2 regions of the Paraburkholderia terricola genome follow, and region 1 is predicted to be linked to the other one. Evidence: predicted binding sites of a transcription regulator. Region 1 holds the regulator's gene; the other holds the start of a gene.
The links. The regulator HrcA, encoded in region 1, represses chaperone genes, less so after heat shock. The targets are predictions, from matches to a motif close to TTAGCACTCNNNNNNNNNGAGTGCTAA.
Positions count from the first base shown of each region.

Region 2: the regulator HrcA is predicted to act here: its motif matches at 1,679-1,705, upstream of rpoH (RNA polymerase sigma factor RpoH).

Region 1 is NZ_CP024941.1:571,874-575,288, forward strand. It holds gene CUJ90_RS02510 (NAD kinase) at 1-729, opposite strand, end outside; gene hrcA (heat-inducible transcriptional repressor HrcA) at 1,114-2,133, shown strand; gene hemH (ferrochelatase) at 2,309-3,379, shown strand; gene CUJ90_RS02525 (RNA-binding S4 domain-containing protein) at 3,389-3,415, shown strand, end outside.
Region 2 is NZ_CP024941.1:366,401-369,815, forward strand. It holds gene CUJ90_RS01670 (cytochrome ubiquinol oxidase subunit I) at 1-75, opposite strand, end outside; gene cydP (cytochrome oxidase putative small subunit CydP) at 65-325, opposite strand; gene rpoH (RNA polymerase sigma factor RpoH) at 682-1,617, opposite strand; gene CUJ90_RS01685 (acyloxyacyl hydrolase) at 1,980-2,543, shown strand; gene CUJ90_RS01690 (nuclear transport factor 2 family protein) at 2,586-2,969, shown strand; gene ybiB (DNA-binding protein YbiB) at 3,145-3,415, opposite strand, start outside.

The DNA of each region.
Region 1 (3,415 bases):
GACGTTCACTTCGCGGCCCGAGACGATCTGAATGCTCACCTTTGAATCGTCCGGCAGCACGATCGGCCGGTTCGACAGCGCGTGCGGCGCGATCGGCACCAGCACGATGCCCTGCAACTGCGGATGCAGGATCGGCCCTTGTGAAGAAAGCGCGTAAGCGGTCGAGCCGGTCGGCGTGGCGACGATCAGGCCGTCGGAACGCTGGTTGTACATGAAGCGCCCGTCCACCGAGACATGCAGTTCCGCCATGCCCGAGAAGCCGCTGCGGTTCACCACCACGTCGTTGAAGGCCAGCGCGTGATAGATCGGGTTGCCGCCGCGCATGATGCGCGCTTCGAGCAGCATGCGTTCCTCGCGCTCGAAGTTGCCGCACAGCATTTGCGGCACGGTCTCGCGCATGTCGGAGATCGGAATGTCGGTAATGAAGCCGAGCCGCCCGTGGTTGATGCCGATCAACGGCGTGCGGTAAGGCGCGAGCTGACGGCCGATGCCGAGCATGGTGCCGTCGCCGCCCAGCACCACGGCGACGTCGGCGCGCGCGCCGATCTCGGCGGGACGCAACGCCGGGTAGTCGGTGATGCCGATTTCAGCGGCCGTCTCGGCTTCGAACACGACGTCGAAGCCGCGCTTCGCGATGCACGCGGCGAGCTCGGTCAGCGGCTCGCCGATGCCCGGCGTGTTGTTGCGCCCGACGAGCGCAACGGTCTTGAACTGGCTGGTTACTTGCATGCCGGCATTACACCATAGGTGGGGCCTGAAAAGAACCGCAGACAGACCCGGTGGCGGGCCGGCTGGAGCGGGCTGTCAGCGTATCGCGCGATTGTCGTTAGAATGGTGAAGCCTTGATGACATGCGCGCCGGGTAAAGTGCGGCGGCGCGCTGCCGTCGGATTCGTCGGACTGGCGGCCGGCGAGGCGCTGTACCGAGCGATGGACTTCGCGCCGCCACTGGATCGCGCGGGCGCAAGAACGCTGGACGAAGCGCCGAACCGCGGGCTGGCACGCGCGCCGCAGCGAATGCGAAACGCCGTCCCGCCGGCTTGCGGCGCGGCCGTTAGGGGCGGGCGCCGTTAGCGCTCGCGGTAGCGCTGTCATTGAGCTAAAATTTTCCGTCATGCTAGATCCTCGCGCACAAACCCTCCTCAAAACGCTGATCGAGCGCTACATCGCCGAAGGTCAGCCGGTCGGCTCGCGCACGTTGTCACGCTATTCCGGCCTCGAACTGAGTCCGGCCACGATCCGCAACGTGATGTCCGATCTCGAGGACCTGGGGCTCGTGATCAGTCCGCATACGTCGGCGGGCCGCATTCCTACTCCGCGCGGCTACCGGCTCTTCGTGGATACGATGCTGACGGTGGAATCCGCCGCGGACGAAGAAGCCGTGATGCGTACCGTCAAGACTACGCTGCAGGCGGGCGAACCGCAGAAAATCGTCGCCGCGGCGGCGAGCGTGCTCTCCAATCTGTCGCAGTTCGCCGGCGTGGTGCTCACACCGCGGCGCAGCCATGTGTTCAAGCAGATCGAATTCATGCGCCTGTCCGACAAGCGCATCCTGCTCATCATCGTGACGCCGGAAGGCGACGTGCAGAACCGCATCATGGCCACCCAGCGCGACTTCTCGCCGTCGCAACTGGTTGAAGCCTCGAATTACATCAACGCGCACTTCGCTGGCCTGTCGTTCGACGAGGTGCGCCGCCGCCTGCGTGAGGAAATCGACGAACTGCGCGGCGACATGACCACGCTGATGCACGCCGCCGTCACCGCCAGCACGGACGAAGCCGACACCGGCGAGACCGTGCTGATTTCCGGCGAGCGCAACCTGCTGGAAGTCGCCGATCTGTCCTCGGACATGGCGCGCTTGCGCAAGCTGTTCGATGTGTTCGACCAAAAGACGAGTCTCCTTCAATTGCTCGACGTGTCGAGCCATGCGGCGGGTGTGCAGATTTTCATCGGCGGCGAGTCGAACCTGGTGCCGATCGAGGAAATGAGCGTCGTCACCGCGCCCTACGAGGTGAACGGCAAGATCGTCGGCACGCTCGGCGTCATCGGGCCGACCCGCATGGCCTACAACCGCGTGATCCCGATCGTGGATATCACGGCGCGTCTGCTTTCCCTCACCCTCAGCCAGCAGTAACACGGCCGCCCATCGCGGCCGCGGAGGTTCGTGCCGCACATGATGCGCGACGGCGCCCGGCTTGCCAATTGGCCGAATGGCCAGGGGTCTCCGGCGGACCTCGCCGGGAACCGCGCCGCTATAATGAATCCCACCTGAACCGACTTTCCGCCCAAAGCGGTTACCCCTCCTGCCTATGCGCTTCGACCTCGAGCGGCCTTCACAGAACGCCACGTCACATCGTGTCGCCGTGCTGCTGATCAATCTCGGCACGCCGGACGCGCCGACGCCGCGCGCGGTCCGCCGCTATCTGGCGCAGTTCCTGTCCGATCCCCGCGTGGTCGAGATTCCCGCCTTGCTCTGGCAGGTGATTCTGCGTCTGCTGATCTTGCCGTTGCGCGGCCGGGCGTCGGCGAAGAAATACGCGGCGGTCTGGATGCCCGAGGGCTCGCCGTTGCGCGTGCATACGGAGAAGCAGGTGGAGGCGTTGCGCCATCTGTTGCAATTGAACGATTACACGGTGCTGGTCGACTACGCGATGCGTTACGGCACGCCCGGCATTCCGGCCATGCTGAACCAGTTGAAGCTGGCGGGCGCCGAGCGCGTGCTGCTCATGCCCATGTATCCGCAATACTCGTCGTCCACCACGGCCACCGCGTTCGACGATGCTTTTTCGGCTCTCAAGCGCATGCGCAACCAGCCGGAAATCCGCACGGTGCGGCATTACGCCGACCATCCGGCCTATATTGCCGCCCTCGCCGCGCAGGTGCGTCAATACTGGCATCAGCATGGCCGGCCTGACTTCGCGGCGGGCGACAAGCTGGTGCTGAGTTTTCACGGCGTGCCCAAGCGCACGCTCGATCTCGGCGATCCGTACCACGAGCAATGCCAGCAGACCGGCGCCTTGTTGATGCAGGCGCTCGAACTGACGCCGGTGGAATGCCGCATTACTTTCCAGTCGCGCTTCGGCAAGGCCGAATGGCTGCAGCCGTACACTGCGCCCACGCTGAAGGAATTGGGCGCGGCGGGCGTGCGGCGTGCTGATGTGTTCTGTCCAGGCTTCACCGCCGATTGCCTGGAAACCATCGAGGAAATCGGCATGGAAGTGCGCGACGAGTTCCTGCATGCGGGCGGCAAGGAGTTTCACCGGATCGCCTGCCTGAATGCGTCGCAAGCGTGGATCGCGGCGCTCGGCGAAATCGTCGCGCAGAATTTGCAAGGCTGGCCGGTGCAGGCGGTGCCGGTGCCGCATACGACAGGGGCTTGACCGAGGCTCATGAATTACAGGATCTCCACTGAACCG
Region 2 (3,415 bases), 210 kb from region 1:
CACGAACAGAAAGTGATAAAGCGCCGTGATGGCGAACTGGAGGCGCGACAGTTCTACGACTTCGCTAACGGGCATGTTGATCACCTTGGGACGGATGCGGGGCAGGCGTTGACAGCAGCGCCTGCGAAACCTGCTCAGGCGGCAGCCACATGTGCTCCGCCTGGGGATGATTGAAGAACGTGTACTTGAGCACCATCAACAGCGTGAATTTGATGGCGAGGACGATGGCGATATCCCGCGCCAGCGTCGGACCGCGCACCCACCCGGCGAGCCGTTGACGCAGGCTCGGGCGAGGGCGGTTATTGCGATTGAGGGCTAGGGTCATGGGCGGTCGATGGCGACTTCACGCCGGTTGGTCCGGCTGGATCCAGATCGCGCGAGCGATCCGGCGAGTGCATCCCGATTTTAGGAGCGGGACCTTGCGCGCGTGGGTTCCGCGCTGCGGCATCGGGTCGCTGGCGTCACACGGTTGATGCAGTATTGCCAGGGGGGTTGAGGTAGGTCAAGGAACGCCGGCCGGCCGGCCGTGGCCCTGCGTCGATGCGCGCACGGCGAAGGAGGCGGGGCTTCGACGCTTCGACGCCTGGACGGAAAAAAGCCCCGCCGTCTTGCGAGGGCGGGGCTTTGCGGCCGGCTGGTCAGCGTGCGTCGCGCGAACCGGTTTGCTCGGTTTTTCAGACCTTACGCATACTCGGTCAGTGCGCCGCGCATCTTCTTCATTGCGCTTGCTTCGATCTGGCGAATCCGTTCGGCCGAGACGCCGAATTCGTCGGCCAACTCGTGCAGCGTCGAGCCGCCCGAGCCGTCGTCCTCCACCTTCAGCCAGCGTGCCTCGATGATGCGGCGGCTGCGGGCGTCCAGTGCATCCAGCGCGCTCGCGATACCGTCGGTTTGCAGCTTGTCGCGCTGACGCGAAGCCAGCACGGCGGTCGGCTCGTTATGCGAGTCGGCAAGGTAGGCGATCGGCGCGTACGACTCTTCGCCGTCTTCGACCTGGCCTTCCAGCGCGATGTCGCCGCCCGAGAGGCGCGTTTCCATCTCGGCCACTTCCTCGCGCTTCACGTTCAGCTCCTTGGCGAGACCTTCGATCTCGTCGGGCGTGAACGCGCCCAAGCCCTGCTTGTGGCTGCGCAGGTTGAAGAACAGCTTGCGCTGCGCCTTGGTGGTGGCGACCTTCACCATGCGCCAGTTGCGCAGGATGTATTCGTGGATTTCGGCCTTGATCCAGTGCATCGCGTACGACACGAGGCGCACGTTCTGCTCGGGATCGAAGCGTTTCACGGCCTTCATCAGGCCGATGTTGCCTTCCTGGATCAGGTCGGCATGCGGCAGGCCATAACCGAGATAGTTGCGCGCGATCGACACGACCAGCCGCAGATGCGACAGGACGAGACGACGGGCGGACTCGAGATTGCCCTGCTCGCGAAATTCGGTGGCGAACTGGCGTTCTTCCGCAGGCGTCAGCATCGGAATGCGATTGACGGCCTGGATGTAGGCGTCGATGTTGCCCAGTTGACCGGGCAGCAGCGAGGAATGCGAGAGCGCCAGTGCACCTGCCGAAGCGGCCTTAGCCGACGACGGGCTCAGAGTACTCGGAAGGGTCATTGCATGGCTCACGTAAAAAACTCCTTTGGAATCAGGTAACAGCGTATTCAGGTGACGACTCCAGCGTTGGATGTTAGCACTCTGATTTCCTGAGTGCTAATACTTAGAAGCGGTAGGGGCATCCAAGTTCCGTCATTTTCTATTGAAGTTCACTTCCTGATAGCCATCATACGCCGCTTGCGCTTGCCCTGTGTGGGCCGTAGAACTTACCGGGCTATGCTGTTCCGCGATCATAAATGAACGATATTTGCCGTTTTAGAAGTGACTAATTGCGAAAAATAAGATTTCTTCATACGATCCGCCTGATCGTGATTGAATTTAGAATAGGCAAATCTGTTACAGATTGTTCAACGTTCGGCGAGCTCGGGTGTTAGATGAACAACAAAAAGAAGGCTTGGCGTGTTCTGGCGCTGAAAAGCGCGTCGGCAGCGGTGCTGTTGGGTGTATCCGGACTGGCCGCGGCCGATCAGTTCGGTTTGCAGGTCGCCGGCGGCGTGGGCGATCATCATGTGAAAAAGCTCGACCTCGGCGTGGTCTGGGATCCGGACCTCACCTGGTGGCAAATCGGTGACTGGCATTTCACGCTGATCGGCGAGGCGCACATGGCCTGGTGGCATACCAACGAAGGCAACGTGCACGACAACATCGGCGAGATCGGCGTGACGCCGATGATTCGCTTCATCAAGGCATCCGGGTCGATCCGTCCTTTCATCGAAGTGGGCGCCGGCGTGCGGCTCCTGTCGAGTCCGCGAATTTCCTCCGACTTCACGCTCGGCTCGGCGTTCCAGTTCGCCGACGTCGCGGGCGTGGGCGTGCAGTTCGGCCATCGTCAGCAGTATCAGGCGGGCTACCGCTTCCAGCATATTTCCAACGGCGGTATCAAAGAGCCGAATCCTGGTATAAATTTCAGCCAGCTATATTTGCAATATAACTTCTGACGACCGTGGCCATGTTCGGCTCACCGGTGCGAGGGCTGAGCAATGGCGGCAAAGATAATCGAAGCGATTCGCGGGCTCGAGCGAGAGCGCTTTCGTGCGATGGTCGACGGCGACGGGCAATCGCTCGACACACTGCTCGCGGACAACGTGAGCTATGTCCATACCAACGGCAAACGCGAGACGAAGCGGCAGTTCATCGACGGGATTACCGGCGGCCGCCGCCGTTACCGGCAGATCGAGGTGCAGTCGCAAGACGTGTTGCCGGTGGGGCGCGAGACCTGCGTCGTCACGGGGCGCGCGCTGATCGAGATGGAGGCGAATAACGGCGCACTCCTGTTCCCCATCGCGTACACCGCGATTCATACGCACGAAGCCGGGCAATGGCGGCTGATTGCGTGGCAAGCCACCCGTTGCGCGATCGAGTGAGCCTGCCGGTTGGCGCTTGAGCGGCGTCGAGCCGTCATGCGCCGGTCGTCCACGCCGCAGCCAGATTGCCCTATCACTCGCATGGCGATGCAGCGACAGCCCGATGCTGTCGCGTCAGGCGAGATGCGGTCCATCCCTTGCAGCAAGCGCAATCACCACGCTCGCGCAGCGCCCTTCACACCTGCGTCTTCGCGACGTCCACGATCAGTTCGACCTGTCGTTCGATCGCGCTCGGCACGGGCGCCTCGCCGCGCAGCACGGCGCCGATCCACGCCGCCGTGGTGGGTGCGTCGCGCGCTTCGGGCAACGCCACTTCCGGCGCGTCCGGCGACGAGCGCTCATGCGGCACGCGCGTTTCGCAGATGCCGTCGTGCAGCCAGTCGACCTGCACCTGGCGCCGCGTGTCGGCTACCGCTTCGCCCTCGGTGCCGCGCGCCAGCAAGGCG